3 linked regions of the Prochlorococcus marinus str. MIT 0912 genome follow. The protein of the gene in region 3 interacts with the protein of the main gene of each other region in a pairwise test. Links are inferred from orthologs where the notes say so. Each region holds a gene or a part of one and is shown on either strand. Other genes may lie near its edges.

What was found.
Region 1: the proteins of ftsZ (region 3) and O5640_RS06960 interact in binary tests that used the Escherichia coli proteins (3 or more experiments, as listed by UniProt). The link is inferred for Prochlorococcus marinus str. MIT 0912 from one-to-one orthologs.
Region 2: the proteins of ftsZ (region 3) and rlmN interact in binary tests that used the Escherichia coli proteins (3 or more experiments, as listed by UniProt). The link is inferred for Prochlorococcus marinus str. MIT 0912 from one-to-one orthologs.

The regions. Positions count from the first base shown.
Region 1 is NZ_CP114783.1:1,154,580-1,160,842, forward strand. Bases 815-3,813 are described here. They hold O5640_RS06960 (rod shape-determining protein), read right to left. Parts: upstream 2,841-3,813; coding sequence 1,788-2,840; downstream 815-1,787. Other genes in these bases: O5640_RS06950 (hypothetical protein), read right to left, coding at 815-850; mreC (rod shape-determining protein MreC), read right to left, coding at 1,035-1,784; O5640_RS06965 (single-stranded DNA-binding protein), read left to right, coding at 2,926-3,315; O5640_RS06970 (DedA family protein), read right to left, coding at 3,327-3,813. In the rest of the region: response regulator transcription factor RpaB, read right to left, coding at 1-362; more of O5640_RS06950, read right to left, coding at 542-814; more of O5640_RS06970, read right to left, coding at 3,814-3,983; ahcY (adenosylhomocysteinase), read right to left, coding at 4,008-5,441; tRNA (adenosine(37)-N6)-threonylcarbamoyltransferase complex ATPase subunit type 1 TsaE, read left to right, coding at 5,467-5,961; O5640_RS06985 (carbohydrate kinase family protein), read right to left, coding at 5,958-6,263. UniProt on the Escherichia coli protein: Forms membrane-associated dynamic filaments that are essential for cell shape determination. Acts by regulating cell wall synthesis and cell elongation, and thus cell shape.
Region 2 is NZ_CP114783.1:974,032-980,214, forward strand. The notes cover bases 1,971-4,889. They hold rlmN (23S rRNA (adenine(2503)-C(2))-methyltransferase RlmN), read right to left. Parts: upstream 4,011-4,889; coding sequence 2,931-4,010; downstream 1,971-2,930. Other genes in these bases: O5640_RS05955 (sodium:solute symporter family protein), read right to left, coding at 1,971-2,900; O5640_RS05965 (high light inducible protein), read right to left, coding at 4,007-4,159; O5640_RS05970 (DNA-directed RNA polymerase subunit beta'), read right to left, coding at 4,226-4,889. Outside these bases: O5640_RS05940 (DUF2997 domain-containing protein), read right to left, coding at 1-34; O5640_RS05945 (HEAT repeat domain-containing protein), read right to left, coding at 125-934; O5640_RS05950 (hypothetical protein), read right to left, coding at 958-1,083; more of O5640_RS05955, read right to left, coding at 1,134-1,970; more of O5640_RS05970, read right to left, coding at 4,890-6,183.
Region 3 is NZ_CP114783.1:848,768-854,978, forward strand. What follows is about bases 1,619-4,565. They hold ftsZ (cell division protein FtsZ), read left to right. Parts: upstream 1,619-2,513; coding sequence 2,514-3,617; downstream 3,618-4,565. Other genes in these bases: O5640_RS05190 (cell division protein FtsQ/DivIB), read left to right, coding at 1,619-2,350; panB (3-methyl-2-oxobutanoate hydroxymethyltransferase), read left to right, coding at 3,787-4,565; hemW (radical SAM family heme chaperone HemW), read right to left, coding at 4,547-4,565. Outside these bases: O5640_RS05180 (D-alanine--D-alanine ligase family protein), read left to right, coding at 24-1,085; O5640_RS05185 (hypothetical protein), read left to right, coding at 1,122-1,532; more of O5640_RS05190, read left to right, coding at 1,520-1,618; more of panB, read left to right, coding at 4,566-4,605; more of hemW, read right to left, coding at 4,566-5,776; O5640_RS05215 (PIN/TRAM domain-containing protein), read left to right, coding at 5,885-6,211. UniProt on the Escherichia coli protein: Essential cell division protein that forms a contractile ring structure (Z ring) at the future cell division site. The regulation of the ring assembly controls the timing and the location of cell division.

The sequences.
Region 1 (6,263 bases), 310 kb from region 3 along the record:
GGTCCTACTCTTCTCAAAATCGTCGCAATTCTGGCCTCTAACTCTTTTGGGCTAAATGGTTTAGCAAGATAATCATCAGCACCTAAATCTAAACCTGCAACTCTTTCTGAAATGGCTTCAAGAGCAGTCAAAAATATTATTGGAACACAAGACTCTGCTCTTATTCTTCTACAAACTGCAAAGCCATCCATCTTAGGGAGCATGACATCCAAAACCACTAAATCTGGTGCTTCTTTGTGAAAAACCTCAAGTGCTTGCTCTCCGTCCTGTGCAGATATAACTTGATAACCAGCAAGATTAAGCCTTGTGACCAAGACTTTCAATACTGCTGGTTCATCATCTACAACCAAAATGCAGGTCATGAGATTAGCTGTTGCCTTAGTGACAGGACCATCGAAATTTTATGTCGAAATGGCTTATTGTTACTTGACGATATCATCTTCAAGTCAGGTATTCAAAGCCATTTGACTAATCTAAAAGACAGAGTCCCCACTAATAAATAAGTATTTATTCTATTTTTAAAGGTTAAAAAATTTTTGCATTAGTTTTTTTTATAAGCAAGAAGAAGCCACGAAGAGAGAAATGGGGCAACTAATCCAGTAATTATGACCTCAGAAAGTAATACATAAATCGACCAAGAATGAAACCAATTATTTCGTAAGATTCTATATAAAATGATTTTTTGGACCCAAATCGAAAGACCTACAAAGGCAGTTCCAAAGATAGCCATCAAACCAATATTTAGAAATAATTCGATTTTTTTATTATGCAATCCATATGTACTCCAAACCACAGATAAAAGAAGCAAAGATGGAATATAAGAAACATCGCTAATTGTAAAAGAATCCATAAAAATCCCCAACGAAACTCCGGATACGGCTGCCCTAAAAGGAGGATTATTTAATGAAAATGGCAATAAAAAAATGACTGGCCAACAGGGTGTTATACCATTTATTTTAAGACAATCTGGAGATATAATGACAAAAGCTGGTAAACAAAATAAATTTAAAAATATTAATAATTTCGTATTATTTTTAGTCATTATTTTTCAAAATCTGAACCCAATCTATCGCCTCAGGTGATGCAGTTAATTGCACTATTGCATAAGGGGAAGGTAAAGCTTTCTCGTTAACAAACTGAACAACTCCAATTGTTAAATTTGGGGGTAATAAGGTACTTGCTGGAGATGTAGTTACAGCGTCTCCAATTTCAACAAAACTATTTTTATTTAAGAAAATTAATTTTGGTCTGTTTGTACCCATCCCAGTCAAAATTCCATGACGCTTAGTTCGATCGATCCAAGCTCCTATCTGATGTCCAGGATCGGTCAACAATCGGACTCTTGCAGTGAATGAAGTTGTGCTATCAACGAGACCAACCAAGCCTCCTGGACCAATTACTGTTTGCCCTTTCAAAACCCCATCTTTTACGCCCTTATTAATTTCTAGCTGTTTCCACCAATTTCTAGAAGATCGAGATATGACAGCTGCTGAAATTCTTCTATCAGTATTAAACTCCTGCAAAGAAAGAGCTTTTCTTAAACGATTATTATCCTCCTCAAGTAGTTTTAATCGAATATTTCTTTCAAGATTTTCTCCTTCCTTAATCCATTCTCTTTGAGCCGTACCAGGTAGTATCGGTTTCAACAAAGTAGTGTATAAATCTAAATATCCTGCTCCTTTTGTCCAACGAATACCAAATAATAAAGCACCTAAAAAAAATATTACCCAAAACCTACTTTTCAAAAGCAAATGAAACCCTATTTTCCGTCGGGCTGTAATCATTGTTCAATCTCTAATTACATTTCTAGCAAAATCAGGCGTATCTAAAACTCTTCGCATTGATTTAAAGTCATCTAAAACAAGCCCACATCCATTGACAACACATAACAATGGGTCCTCAGCCACGTGAGTAAAAATTCCTGTTTCATGACTTAACAGATCACTAATTCCTCTCACTAATGCTCCACCTCCTGCCAACATTATTCCCCTATCAACAATATCTGCAGCCAGTTCCGGTGGAGTTCTCTCGAGTGTTCTTTTTACAGCATCAACAATCTTATTCAAAGGCTCTGACATGGCTTCACGTAAATCTCCTGCTTTCAAATTGATTGAACGAGGTAAACCTGAAAGCAAATGTAACCCCCTTACATCTATTGATTGCAAATCAAATTCATTGGATGGAAAAGCTGATCCGATTTTAATTTTTATCTCTTCAGCTGTTCTTTCGCCAACTACTAAATTATGTACTTTTTTCAAATAAGTTGCGATGGAATCATTAATTTCATCGCCTGCAACCCTTACAGATTCACTTAAAACTGTTCCTCCAAGGCTTAAAACAGCTACTTCAGTAGTACCCCCGCCAATATCAACGATCATTGTTCCTATTGGCTCTGTTACCGGCAAAGCAGCTCCTATTGCAGCCGCAACAGGTTCATCAATCAAATGAACCTCTCTCGCTCCCGCAAGACCAGCTTCACGAACTGCTCGTCTCTCCACACCAGTCACACCACTAGGAATACCAACAACTAGTCGAGGTGCAATAATTCCACGGCCCTCATTGCATTTTTGAATAAATGTCTTAAGCATTTGCTCAGCTGCATCAAAATCCGCTATGACGCCATCCCTAAGAGGCCTAACGGCCCGAATATTTCCTGGTGTTCGCCCTAACATTAACTTTGCATCATCGCCTACGGCGAGAGGAACTCCCTCTTCTAGATCCATTGCTACAACAGAAGGTTCTTGCAATACGATTCCCTTACCAGAAACATAAATCAAGGTATTTGCTGTACCTAAATCAATCCCAATATCTCGGGAGAATTTAAAACGGTTAAAAAACACGAATTTCAATCATTTGAGCCATCATAAAGAGAGTTGAACTAAGATAAATATATTATTTAGCAACCAGTAAACAGAGGAGGTAATGATGGGAATAAATTCAGTCACTCTTGTGGGCAGAGCAGGAAGAGACCCTGAAGTTAAATATTTTGAATCTGGAACTGTAGTAGCGAATCTAACAATGGCTGTAAATAGACGAAATCGAAACGATGAGCCAGATTGGTTCAACTTAGAAATTTGGGGCAAACAAGCACAAGTCGCAGCCGATTATGTTAAAAAAGGCTCTTTAATAGGTATAACTGGTAGCTTCAAATTAGATAGCTGGAAAGATCGTAATACTGGAGAGGATAGAAACAAGCCAGTTGTTAGAGTAGATCGTCTTGAATTATTAGGATCCAAAAGAGATTCAGAAAATAGTAATTTCCAAAATAATAATTCATTTAATCAGCAGCCAAGTAATGACGAAATTCCATTTTAAAAATATCTTTTTTAATTTTTAATTAGTTTACGGAGAGTTTTATAAATTAAAGTTATACAAGCGCCAAAGATAATTAAAACTATTATTGCCTTAAAGATACTTGAGAAAGGACTAATCCAATTTGCGATATTTGCATAATTATCGCCCAAATAAAATCCTGTAATTGTTAGAAACAAGGTCCAAATCAAGCTTCCTGCAGTTGTCCAAATCAGAAATGGGGTCATGGGCATCAACTCAACCCCAGCGGGTACTGAAATCAAAGTACGAATTCCAGGAACTAATCTTCCCCAAAACACTAAAGAAACTCCATACCTGTTGAACCATTTACGACTCCTAGCAAGTTCCTGAGGATTAATTCCAAGCCAACGCCCATGTTTCTCAAGCCATTTCTCAAGTCTTTCTTCATTCACTAATCTACCAATTCCATACCAAGGCAAAGCTCCAATAACAGTTCCAATTAAACCTGATAAAACAACTGGTAAAAAATCTAATTGACCTTGAGAAACATAATAACCACCAAGAGGCATAATCAACTCTGAAGGAATTGGTGGAATTAAATTTTCCAAAAACATTGCTAACAGGATCGCCCCATAACCGATCCATTGATTAGTCTCAACTGCATTTCCTATGAATACTGGTAAAGAAGATATAAATTCAGATATTTCCATTTATTTTGAATTTTTTAAATGAACTTAATAACGATATTGATCAGTCTTGTAAGGTCCTTCAATTGGAACATTAATATATTCGGCTTGCTCTTGAGTTAACTTAGTTAATTTTGCTCCTATCTTATCTAAATGAAGAATAGCTACCATTTCATCTAAATGTTTTGGTAAAACATAAACTTTATTCAAATATTTAACTCCATATTTGAATAATTCGATTTGAGCTAATACTTGATTAGTAAACGAATTACTCATAACAAAACTAGGATGCCCAGTAGCACATCCAAGATTAACTAATCTTCCTTCTGCTAAAAGAATTATTTTATTACCACTTGGCAAAGTGATGTGATCAACTTGAGGTTTAATATTTTCCCACTCATAAGACTTTAAAGAGGAAACCTCAATTTCATTATCAAAATGGCCGATATTACAAACTATCGATTCATTCTTCATTCTTATCAAATGCTCATGACGAATAACTTGAAAATTCCCAGTAGCAGTAACAAAAATATCTACATCTTCTACCACTTCATCTAGCCTCACAACTCTAAATCCCTCCATTGCAGCTTGAAGAGCACATATGGGATCTATTTCAGAAATCATAACTGTCGCCCCTAAACCTCTTAAAGACTGAGCAGAACCTTTTCCCACATCTCCATACCCCATAACAAGAGCAACCTTGCCAGCCACCATCACATCTGTAGCTCTTTTAATGCCATCCACCAAGGATTCTCGGCAGCCATAAAGATTATCAAACTTACTTTTAGTCACAGAGTCATTTACGTTAATTGCGGGGAAAACAAGTTCTCCATTTTTTTCCATCTGGTAAAGACGAGCTACACCAGTTGTAGTTTCCTCAGTAACACCCTTTATAAAGGATTTAGCCTTTGAATAAAAATTAGGATCTTGAGAAAGTTTTTTCTTTATAGAGGCAAATAATGCAATTTCCTCTTCATTTGAAGGGTTCTCAAGAACTGAAATATCCTCTTCCGCTTTGCTACCCAAAATAATCAACCCAGTCGCATCACCACCATCGTCAAGAATCATATTTGCAGCTTCACCATCTCTCCATTCAAAAATTTTGTGTGTATATTCCCAGTACTCATCTAAAGTTTCTCCCTTCTTAGCAAATACTGGTACTCCTGAATTTGCTATAGCTGCAGCAGCATGATCTTGAGTAGAGAAAATATTACACGAAGCCCATCTAACTTTTGCACCAAGCTCAACAAGAGTCTCAATCAGGACTCCTGTTTGAATAGTCATGTGAAGACTACCTGCTATGTAGGCCCCTTGTAATGGTTTTTGGGATCCATATTTTTTTCTAAGTGCCATTAAACCTGGCATTTCGGTTTCAGCAATCAATAGTTCTTTTCGCCCAAACTCTGCTTCGGTTATATCGTTAACTATGTAATCAGTATTATTTCCAATACTGTTGAGATTTGACTTAGTTGCTGCGAACATAAAATTGAACTCTCTATGGGAGATTGTGGAAAAAGATACTGAAAAAAAATTCGAGGTTTTTAATTCATTTGCTCAGCAAACTAATAATTTCTGCTGGACTCTAGACAAACCTGAATCAACGATGTCATTAGGTTCAACATTAACAAAAAAATTTCCAGATCTAAGCATTCTCCTTTTAAAAGGTCCTCTTGGAGCAGGAAAAACCACATTAGTTAAAGGAATTGCAAAAAGCTTAAGAATTCAAGAACCCATAACATCTCCCACTTTCCCTTTATCACAACATTATCCCCTTGGATCACCTCCTTTGATACATCTTGATCTCTATAGAATCGAAGAAACAAATGCGGCTAACGAATTTTTTTTACAAGAAGAAGAAGAATCCAAAGCCATAGGTGCATTGATGGTCGTTGAATGGCCAGAGAGATTATCTTTGCCTTTGCCTGATGCTTGGAGGGGAAAATTAGAATATTCCTTAGGCAATAAATCCCGATCTTTTCAGCTGATTCCTCCTTTTAATTAAGATAATAAATTATCAATATCATCAAGGAAAGGTTGTGCATCAATCGCTCCTAATCCTTTGCAAACATGAGAACCGCATGCAATTCCAAATTGAATAATTTCTTCAGCAAATTGTTGACTTATTTGATCTAAATCAACAGATATTAGTTTATAAATCAATCCTGCTGTGAATGCATCACCAGCGCCAGTCGTATCAACCACAGATGAAGGGGTTATCGCAAAAGATTTACCAATGTGATTATTAAGTCGCCATGAAATGGGATTTGATCCATCAGTAACAACAACAGATGGTCTATGAGCAAA
Region 2 (6,183 bases), 130 kb from region 3 along the record:
GTCGGATTTTAAATCGCAATGTGCGTTGTGGCATGAAATTGAAGCCCCTAAGTCACGCATGATATAGAAAAAAACTCTAGAAACGCGAATTATTAATTACAACGAATTGTTTTTGTACCAAAAATTAAACCAATTGACCATCATCAATTAATGATTTTAATTTTTTTTGTACCTCTCCATTATCCAATTGCTCCAAAGCTGTCCTTGCTTCATATCTCACAGAAGGCTCTCTATCATTTAATAAAACAGAAATAAAAGTATCTACTATTTGCATTTGGATTTCCGTACTCAAAAGTCCATAAAGGCGGCCTAGCGACCATATACAGTTACTTCTAACTATTGGTTCACCATCTACTTGCAAACTTTCAAGTAATTGATTCGCGGCTGGGGGAGAGCTCTCTACTGAATTTAGTCCAACCTCTGCTAAAGAGCTTGATGCCCACAATCTCACCGCAGCCACATCTTGCTTTAATGCATTAATCAGAGGTTCTAGAACGGGTGCATTAGGGTAATTTCCGAGACTCCATGCAGTAGCTTTTCGCACATAAGCGTTACTATCAAACCTCAATAAATGCAAAAGAAGATCTATAGCTTTTGGACAAGTATTTCTACCTAAAGCATAAACAGCACTCATCCTGACTACAGGAGAAGGTTCTTCAAGTAAAGGTAATAAGAGTGGGAGAGCTCTTGGATCCCTATGTTCGCAAAAGACTCTTAAACCCTGAAGTCTCTCATTATTTCCGGATTGAAGCCATTTCAGCGCAAGATCACATTCTTTTGATGAATTCCCTTGATCACCATCAATTTTATCTAATTCAATTTCATCTAAAGGATCTCCTGCCAATTGAGCAGCTAATTCTCTCGCTAAAAGATCTGGGTCTATAGCCAAATTAGCCAACCCTTCTTCACTTAATTTTTGATTTTCATCATTCATAGCTCTGACAGAAGAAGAGCAAACTAATTAATTGGTGCTGGTGCAAGCATATCCCCGGGGAGCCATATACGAGCGCTGACAGCGAACAAAGCTACAGCAAAAAGAGCAACAATTAAAATAGGGAAAAGAGTTGTTCGTAAAAAACCCAATGTTACAAACTAATTAGAATTCTATTCTGCTCTAAATTTTGACCATTTGGCTATCGTGGGTCAACTTTTTGAGTTATTAGTTTTGTTTTCTTCATTAAAAAAACACAACTCACAGCAATTGAAAGGGCAATCCAAGCGTTCCTTTCTTGATGTAATAAGAAAGCCCCAATACTAATTAAACCCCCATAGAGAATTCCTGAGCCTAAAATGAAGCGATATCCAAGAACTGAAAAATTATCAACTGGATTGATATTCAGACTTTTCCTTATTTTGTTCCAACCAGGACCTGGAGGGTTCACCTGCATCACAAATTTATTGAGTGTCTCCTCAGACTCTGGCTGAGAAAAAAATAAAGTAAGCAACCAAACCACAGCTGTAAATAAAGTAGTAAATAAGAGTCTTTTTCCAAAATCCTCAATTGTAAAATATGGAGAAACTGATGTTATTAAGCCAATAAAAAAACCACTCAGCATTGCGGAAAGTTCCGCTAGAGCATTAACTCGCCACCAAAACCACCGAAGCACAAGTACAGCACCTGGTCCTGTACCTATTGCAATAACAAGTCTAAACATTGAACCAATACTGTTACCAAATAGAGCCGTAACGACTCCAATTAGCAGCAAGAAAATACTTGCAACTTGGCCCATGAGTATCATTTCTCTAGGTCCAGCCGATGGCCTAACAAATCTTTTATACAGATCATGCGCAAGATAACTTGCTCCCCAATTAATTGAAGTACTTACGGTACTCATAAATGCTGCAACCAATGAAACCACCACTAATCCAAGTCCAACGGGTGGCAAATATGTAACAGCGAGCTTTGGATAACTTAATTCCCAGTCAGTTTGTTGAGGTAAAAGAACTAAACCAGCCAGGCCAACTAAAATCCAAAGCCAACTACGAATAAGATAATTAACAATTAAAAACACTATTCCTGCCAAAGTTGCTTGTTTTTCATCTTTAGTAGCCAATAAACGCTGAATAAATTCTCCACCACCATCACTGCGTCTAAAACTCCACCACTGCAAAGAAATAAAAGCGAAAAAAGTAGTAATACTTATTCCTGAACGATCCAACCAATTGAAACCATCTTTATTTAATGTCCATGGGAATAAAGAAAGAAGCTCAGGTCTATCTAATGCCTCTAACTTTATTAATAAATCCGTCATACCACCTGAAGCATCAAGCACTACAAAGCAAACCGCAAGCGCGCCTAAAAGAGCCAATATAAGTTGTACAAAATCATTAACTACCACGGCCAAAAGACCGCCTAGTACAGTGTAAACAAGCAAAAACAAAGCAACTAAAACCATTAAAATTATCGTGTCAGTAAAGGGGCCAAACACAATATGACCATCCACGACACCTAATGATTCAGCGACCTTACGCATTGCCAAGAATGCATACCCAATCCCAATACAATTGATTGGGACAGAAAGTATGAAAGCTTTTATACCTCTTAAATAAGCTGCTGGTTTACCCCCATAACGTAACTCAGTAAAGGCTGCATCCGTCAATACCCCACTACGCCGCCAAAGTGGAGCGAATATAACTGTCATAGCAACATGTGCAAGTCCAAAACTCCACCACTCCCAATTTCCAGCCAAGCCTCTAGTCCCAATAATTCCGGCCACATAAAGAGGGGTATCAATCGAGAACGTTGTGGCAGCCATGGACATTCCTGCAAGCAAACCAGTTAGACGACGACCAGCAACAAAATAATCGGCTTCATTATGATTCTTTAGAGAGATATAAATTCCTAATGCCAGAGAAGATAATAAATAAAAAAATAAAATAAACCAATCAATAAATGTCATAAAATTTCTTAATTCATATATGTTTCTCTCTTAATTGATTTTTATTTTATCAATTGTTTGCCTTCTTAATTGTCCACAAGCCGCATCTTTATCTCTACCTCTACTTGCACGAACGCTTACAGCAACTCCATTATATTCTAATAATTCTCTAAAGCCATTAACTCTGGATTGGCTTGGTCGTTTAAAGTTCTCTTCAGCAATTGGGTTATAGGCTATTAAATTAACATGACTCTGGAAGCCTCTCATCAAATCAGCCAACTGCTCTGCATGAATATCTTTGTCATTCAAACCACCAAGAAGGATATATTCAAAGCTTACACGTCTACCAGTGAATTCTATATATTTTTTACAGTCTTCGAGTAATGAATCGATTGGATAAGAACTCGCTGATGGAATAATTGATTCACGCAACGTCTGATTAGGTGCATGAAGACTAACCGCAAGAGTGAATTTCACTCTTCCCAAACGCTCTTGAGCTGATTTTGCTAAATTGGGTAGTGTATCTGGTATACCAACAGTGCTAACAGTTATCCTTCTTTGACCAATGCCAATATCATTCGTGAGACATTCAATAGAGTCTAAAACATTACGAATATTTAGAAGTGGCTCGCCCATGCCCATAAAGACGACATGGGTAGGCCTCCTATTCATTGTTTCTCCAACACTAATCACCTGATCAACTATTTCATTCACATTAAGAGATCTATTAAGCCCACCCTTACCAGTCGCACAAAATTTACAACCCATAGGACAACCTATTTGACTTGAGACACAAACAGTAAGTCTTTTATCAGTTGGTATTCCTACTGTTTCTATAATCTCACCATCAATAGTCCCCATCAATAATTTTAATGTCTCATCCTCAGATACAACTCTATTAATTTCATCAAGTCTTCCAATCTTGATTCCTTTATTTTCTAATGAATCTCTCCATCGCTTTGGAAGAACAGTTATTGAGTCTACACTTTTAGCTCCTTTTTGATAAATCCATTCGTGAATTTGCCTACCTCGAAAAGCTTTTTCACCTTCCTGTAGAGCAAATTCTTCAAGATCTTCGGAACTTAAGCCAAGCAGGGATAAATTACTTGATGATTTAGAAAGTTTTGTCACCAATTCATTAAGCCATGTCCCAATTTAAATTCCAAAAGCACTAATGCAATAAAGCCAATCATTGCCCATCTACCGTTAACTCGTTCAGTGTGTGTATGAAAGCCATAGCGAGGTAACTTACGCTTGGGCACTACAGGAGGATCAATCATCGGTGGTCTTTTAAGTGGAAGAACTAAATATTAGAAAGTTTAAAAGCGTATTGTAGAAAACTTCATTTATTCATCTGAAAGTAAGCCCTCTTCTTGCAAACCCTCTAAAGCAGCAGGGTCTGGCATTTGGTCTTCAGGTGATTCATCATCACCGATTGGTCGAGCAAAAGCTGCAAAATTACTTGTAGTTGGATCGATTCCATGTCTACTTCTAGTTGCCTCTAAATCCTCTTCACTTGGATCATCCAAAACAGAAGTATTCTTAGCCACTGGGGAAGAAGGCATGTCAACAGTATAGTCAGGTCTAAGATTTTGAATCCTTCTATAACCAGCCGGATCTTCGGCAAGAATATCTGGATGAGGTCCTGCTTCAGCATTTAACTCTTCAACAAAGCCACTAAAACCTGTACCGGCAGGAATCAGGCGACCAATAATTACATTTTCTTTAAGTCCACGTAGCCAATCAGACTTACCTTCAATAGCCGCTTCGGTAAGAACTCGAGTTGTTTCTTGGAATGAAGCAGCTGATATGAAGCTATCAGTATTAAGTGATGCCTTTGTAATACCTAGTAAAACAGGAGTGAACTCTGAGGGAGCACCTCCAGTGATGGATATAGCCTGATTAGTATCTTCAACTTGCCTGAGTTCTATCAATTCTCCTGGTAGGAATGTTGTATCCCCAGCATCTTCTATTCTCACTTTACTAGTCATCTGTCGAACTATTACCTCTATATGTTTATCATCTATGGCTACTCCCTGAGATTTATAAACATTTTGAACTTCACTTACCATCCTATGCTGAAGCTTGGCTATGGCCTCTTGAGCTGCATCCATTAGGGGCTTTTTATCACGCAAATCCGTAAAGAAACATTCCAAAAGTTCATGTGGGTTTACTGGACCATCGGTCAAGAATTCACCAGCCACAACTTGTTGGCTATTTCTAACCATTACATTACGGCCTAATAAAATTGGATATTCAGAAATCGCATCATTTTCCTCAATAATAGATACAACTACCGAGTCATCGTCATCTCCTTTTTTAATGTCTACTGTACCAGACTTTTTACACAAAATAGCTGAATCCCTGGGTCTACGAGCTTCGAGTAATTCTTCAATCCTTGGTAAACCTTGAACAATATCTCCTGTTTTTTGTCTTTCAAAAACCAACAAAGCCAAGCCATCTCCTCTTTGCACTAGATCCCCATCACGAACGTGAAGGACTGAATCTGGAGAAACCATGTAAGGTCTACCAAGCCGCAACTTAACTTTTTTTCCATCAATATTTTCTATTTCACCACAAGCACCAATTGGTTGATCTTTAGAAACAAAGTCTCCATCTACTACTCTTTGTCCAACTTTCAAAAGATTAGCTCCTTTGGAGTCAATTGTTATTGTATCTTCATCCCTTTCAACGATAAGTCGACGAACTGGATCTCCTTCGATAGCGTCTGGGAGTTGAACAATACCTTCTTCCTTACATAAGATCTGCGTTGTAGCCACAACGTCCCCAGCAGAAACATTTTGAGCATTTTCTATCTGCAATTCAGTATGTGTTGAGCCATGACTGGAATCAGATGTTGTATCTCTTCTGACTAAAATACTTTCAAGAATAACTAATTTCAATCTATCAGTATTCTTTGAATTCAAGTCTTGTATGACTTCCACGTCTACTGTCATTTGTGGTGTCGTATCGAACGTCTCAAGCATCAGTTGAGTTTTAAGCAACTCAATACCTTCAACAGATTTAATAAGCTCGCCATCTTTAAAAGCAAGTCTTTGAGAAGCTTTTATTCCTAGTGATGGACCTTTAGGCTGCTTAACATGCTCTAATTCCGGCAACTGTGCTTGGTCAGGAATTGTGAATTCCTCTACAGGTCTTAATAAGAGGCCTTTCCCTTCTGGTGTTTCAACTGATTGAACCATTACCATTGAATCAGTCTTAATCCCTTTTGCAATAGTTTCTCCAGGGTTAACTATTTGCCCCTCACCTTCAAACCTATCAAGCGCTTTACTTTCTTTACAAA
Region 3 (6,211 bases):
AAAATATTCAAACTAAAATAGTCATGTCGAATAAAAAACTCACTGTAGGACTAGTATTTGGTGGAAATTCAAGCGAACATGAGGTTTCGATAAAATCAGCTAAAACTATTTACAACGCCTTTTCTCATTCTTATAATTGTGATCGATTTGTTGTAAATCCAATATATATAGACAAGCATGGCTTTTGGGAAGATTCAGCATACTCAAAGTCAATTTTATTGGAAGAAAAAGAATCAATTAAAACTATAGAAAGTAATAAAGATTCAAATCATAATTTAACGAACTTTGCAAAAGAAAGTAACAAAGTTGATATATGGTTCCCCGCATTGCATGGTCCAAACGGGGAAGATGGAGTTATTCAGGGATTATTTAAATTAACCGGAAAGCCTTTTGTTGGATCCGGAACTCTTGGTTCATCTTTAGGTATGGATAAAATAGCAATGAAATCTATTTTCAATTCATTAAATCTGCCTCAATCTCCATATATTTATTTACATAAAGAGAATTTATTAAATGAATTATTTATGAATTCCGTTTTTGATAAAATAGAAAAAATAATAAACTATCCTTGTTTTGTAAAGCCAGCCAACTTGGGTTCTTCTATTGGCATAACCAAAGCTTACTCAAAACAAGAACTAATTACTGGAATAGAAATTGCAGTAAAATATGATGAGAGAATTATAATAGAAAAAAATATTGAAGGTAGAGAACTTGAATGTGGTGTATTAGGAAAGTCTAAAATGAAATCATCAGTTATTGGCGAAGTTAAATTTCAAACTGATTGGTATACATATGAATCCAAATACGATGAAAATCTAAGTAGTACAATTATACCAGCTAATTTAAATATAGAGATAGTTAATAAAATACAAAAGCTAGCTATCGAAGCATGTAAAGCTATTAACGCTTATGGATTAGCGAGAGTAGATTTCTTTTACCAAGAGAGCACGCAACAGATTTACATAAATGAAGTTAATACCTTGCCTGGCTTCACAAAAACAAGTATGTATCCAATGTTATGGGAAGCTTCTGGATTAAAACTAGAAAAACTTGTTGCTAGTCTCATAGAAACAGCTAAAGAATGAATTAACCATGACATTTTTAGATCTCTTTTTCAAAAAATGATTCACGGTCTCCTTTGGTTGCCATTATTGATGGCTTTTATTCTCATAGCTTCCCTTGGCTGGATCGAGAGAAGGCGACAGAATCTCTATTTGATTTGGGCTAAAGGTTCAGAGCTTGCAAAGCTTGATGGGACAGGAGCTGCTCGATTAAAGGCTGGAATTTTATGCTGGAGCAGCTTTGAAGCTGGCAGCTTCAAGGAGGAAGCAACTTTCGAAGTTAAGAAACTAGAAATGGTTGAGCTTATGGCTCTCAGTTCAGGAGAAGCACCATTAACAAAAGAATCTGAGGGACGTTGCCGACTAAGACTTGTTGGTTCGGGAAGAGAAATAGATGTGCCTTTCTCAGATGCTGAACGTGCTCGTCAATGGATGGACAAACTAATGTCCAGAGCAAGATGCGACCTTTGAAATCAAATAGAAGAAAAAAGGGAACATTAAATAACTACAACCGAATATCAACTAAAAAAGTCTCGTTTATTGCTCAAAACAAAACTTTTCTAATTGAACTTTGGCAATTACTCTTTTTTTCTAGCACTTCGATTTTTCTAATTCTTTCATTTTCAAACCAGGCTTGGAAACCAATAGGTTTTGATCAAACTAAAATAACAGGCCTATCTGGAATAACAAAAAACGACATAAAAAAAACAACTAGTATTTTTTTTCCTAAAAATTTGTTGGAGTTAAATCCAAAAGAAATTGAATCTTATTTAATAAAAAAGCTTCCTATTAAAGGAGTTTCAGTAAGCCGAAAGTTTTTCCCTCCTGAAATTCATGTAAATGTTTTAGAAAGAGAGCCAGTCGCATTTGCGAGTCGCATTTTTTCAAGCAATCTAGAAAAAGGAATGATTGATATCGAAGGATCCTGGATACCACTTCGATTTGTAAATAAATCAAAACAAAATAAAATAAAATTATCTATAGAGAATTGGAATCCAGATAAAAAAAAAGAAATTATTGAAATAATTAAAAATAGATTTATTTTTCAAAGCCCTCTTCAAAAAATCAAAATAAATCCTCTTCAAGAAATAAGCCTAAAAACAGAGCAATTCGATTCAGTCCTTCTAGGCTTAGGAACTGATCGTTTGATCGAGCAAATCAATAAACTCAACCAACTACAAAAATCATTACCAAATCTTTTAATCAACACAAAAGTAAAAATCGTGGATCTTAAAGATCCAAGCAAACCAGAATTAAAAATAGAAAAATTGCTAGACAATGGAAAGTAAAAGCCTTGCTATAACATGTTTCCTTTGAAATCATTATTATATTTGGAGCAATTCAAGGTCAATCTAGGAAATTAATTTGTTAATCAATTTGAACCCATAAGCCAACAGAATTCATAGATGATGTTCATAATGCCCAAAACGAGTTCTAATCCTGAATATGGTGATGGGAATGGGAAACAAACCTAGTTTCAACATGGATGAAGGAATCCTACCCAGTCAATCTGCACGTATTGAGGTTATTGGCGTTGGGGGCGGAGGAAGTAATGCCGTCAATCGCATGATTAATAGCGATCTTGATGGAGTCACATATCGCGTACTCAATACAGACGCTCAAGCTCTAATACAATCATCCGCTACTCATAGAGTTCAGCTTGGTCAAAGCTTAACTAGAGGGCTTGGAGCAGGCGGTAATCCAAGTATTGGGCAGAAGGCAGCAGAAGAATCGAGGGCTGATCTTCAACAAGCATTAGAAGGGGTAGACCTAGTTTTTATTGCCGCCGGTATGGGAGGAGGTACTGGAACCGGAGCAGCCCCTGTTGTTGCTCAAGTCGCCAAGGAAAGCGGTGCTTTAACAGTGGGGATAGTTACCAAACCATTCAGTTTCGAAGGGAAACGTCGTTTGAGACAAGCTGATGAAGGTATCGCAAGGCTTGCAGAGAATGTTGATACGTTAATTGTCATCCCAAACGACAGACTAAAAGACGTGATTTCAGGAGCACCTTTGCAAGAAGCCTTTAGAAGCGCTGATGATGTTCTAATGAAAGGAGTTCAAGGAATAAGCGACATAATCACTTGTCCTGGATTGGTTAATGTAGATTTTGCTGACGTGCGTTCTGTTATGACAGAAGCCGGTACTGCGCTTTTAGGAATTGGTTTAGGCTCTGGAAGATCACGAGCTCTAGAAGCAGCTCAAGCAGCAATCAATAGTCCTCTTCTAGAAGCAGCTCGAATAGATGGAGCAAAAGGGTGTGTGATAAACATAACTGGAGGGAAAGATATGACTCTAGAAGACATGACATCTGCTTCTGAGGTCATTTCCGATGTAGTAGATCCCGAAGCAAATATTATTGTAGGCACAGTTGTTGACGAAAAACTTGAGGGCGAGATTCAAGTAACTGTTATTGCTACTGGGTTTGACAGTAATCAAATTTATTCAAATGAAAGAACTAGAGCAAGACTTACGCCACAATCACTTTATGAAGGATCAGAAAATAGGGAAGCAGGTGCTTCTATACCTGAGTTTTTACGTCTAAGACAAAATCGTTGAGACTTTTATTGCTCTTATTGCTTTAATTAAGGTGACCCGGATTCCACGCCTGCTTTGAGCATCCCATATGGCTGCTACCTTCCGGTCCTGACCAGGTTTAGGCGTCACAGCCGCATGGGGCCGAGTCAATAATATTCTAGCAATAGCTAACCACGTTATTAAGAATTAAATGCAAACCACAGAATTGGTTCGTTTTAAAAAGTTTGGTAAACAGATAATCGTATTAACTGCTTGGGATGCTATTTCATCCTCAATAGTAGAGGCCGCAGGAGCTGATGTTGTTTTAGTAGGAGATTCACTTGGAATGGTTGTCTTAGGACACGCAACGACACTTCCAGTAACACTTGATCAAATACTTCACCACACACAGGCTGTATGTAGAGGCTTTTCTAAACCTCTTTCCGAACAACCATTAGTAGTTTGTGATCTCCCTTTTTTAAGTTATCAATGTGGCGAAGACAAGGCTGTTGAAGCTGCTGGAACTCTCCTGAAAAATTCATCTGCTTCAGCAGTGAAACTTGAAGGAGCTGAACCTGAGACTTTATTAGTAATTAAAAGACTTATTAGAACTGGAATCCCTGTAATGGGTCATCTTGGCCTAACTCCTCAATCAGTTCATCAACTTGGATATAAATCACAAGCCAGGGACAAAGACAGTCAAGAAAAAATTTTCAAAGATTCAAAAATGCTTCAAGAATCAGGATGTTTTGCAATAGTTCTTGAACATATCCCAGGAGAAATTGCCAGCCAATTAAAGAATCATTTAGACATTCCCGTAATTGGCATTGGAGCAGGCTGTAATTGTGATGGGCAGGTAAGAGTTACAGCTGATATTCTTGGCCTTTCAATTTCACAGCCTCCTTTTGCAAAACCTTTCCTAGCAGGACGAGAACTTTGCATCGATGCCTTAAAAGAATGGATTAATTCTACTAATCCAGATCAAGCGAATCCCACCACAAAAACATTTGAATCAAAATCTGATTGCTAATTTGCATCCCTCTCGGATCACTTAAAAAATATCTTCCATTGTTTCTTAATAGAGACCCATCGTTTAAAGAATTCAACCAAAAGTTCTCTAGTAATTTTAAATTTTTATCGCATTCTTTTTGCGTCCATCCTGAATTTTTAGCAAGTTCCTCAAAATGAATACCTTCACGTCTTCTTAGGCCAATCATCAATAGTTCATCCAATGGCATTGGTTTTGACTTTTCATTACACAAAGCTTTCTCTGATAATTGACTCTCTTGCTGTAGAAGCCATTTTTTATACCCAGCAATTGTTCTGGGTCTAGTGAATCGCTCCCCCCAAGGAGCACTTGTTGCCCCCATGCCAAAGCCCCACCAACCAGAACCACTCCAATACACACGATTATGTCTAGATGCATGTCCCGGCAATGAGTAACTTGAAATCTCGTACCTAGAGAAACCCCTACTTTTCAGAAATCTATTTGTTAAAAAATCTATTTTTTGAGCTTCAGATTCAATTGGGATATTCAAATTACCTTTTTTATGTAATCTTCCAAAAACAGTACCTGGTTCGATTGTCAAATCATAAATTGACAAATGTGGGGCTTCCGTTTCAACTGCTTGGTTCAACTCTTTAATCCACTTAGACAAATTTATACCAGGAAGATTCTGAATCAAATCAAGGCTCCAGCTTCTTATAATTCCTTTTTTAAAAAAGTTATTTAACCAATTGCAAGCCTCTATTAATTGTGAGGAATTATGTTTTCTACCAATTGAGGCCAAAATATTATCATCAAAGGACTGACCGCCCAAGCTAAATCTATTGACTCCTATTTCTATGTATCCATTCAGATCATTTTCAAAAAATGTTGCTGGATCAATCTCCATACTTACCTCCGCACCATCTTGAAATCCAAATTTTTTTTGAAGATTTCTCAACAACTCATCTAACTCATTTTTTTTTAACAACGAAGGGGTTCCGCCGCCTAAATAGATTGTTGACAATGCAGGACCTTGGGGGGCTATTGAAATCTCTCTATGAAGTAAATCTAAATATGCGTTAACGGAAGTTATCCCTGGACTACCTGGGACTTGAACGCTATCACCTATAGGGATAATGGAAAAATCACAGTAAAAACATCTTTTATGGCAAAAGGGTATATGCAAATATGCACTTCTTGGTGGGGCTACCATTTGAGCTCTAGATTTACAAACCCAAATAAATGGTCACTTTTACAATCCAAATCTTTGAAAATAAATAAAGCTTTAGTAAAAAACGAGAAGCAAGCATAACCTGAACATATGGCAGACATAGTTATTCTGGTTTTGTTTCTTATTTCCGGTGCAATCACCGGATGGATTGGGGTGAATTGGCTACCTGAAGAGACTTTAGATCATATTACTAATCTTAAAAATTTAAAAATTGCTCTATCAGGATTAACCGCTCTTGTAGGTCTTTTAATAGCTTTCCTTTTTCAGCAATTTAGAAATAAATTAACTAAAAGAATAAGAACTATGCCAACAGACCTACTAGTTAGTAGATCTGTTGGCATAGTTCTTGGACTTGTCATAGCAACACTTTTATTAGTACCTGTACTCCTTTTACCTTTACCCGCTGAATTATTTTTT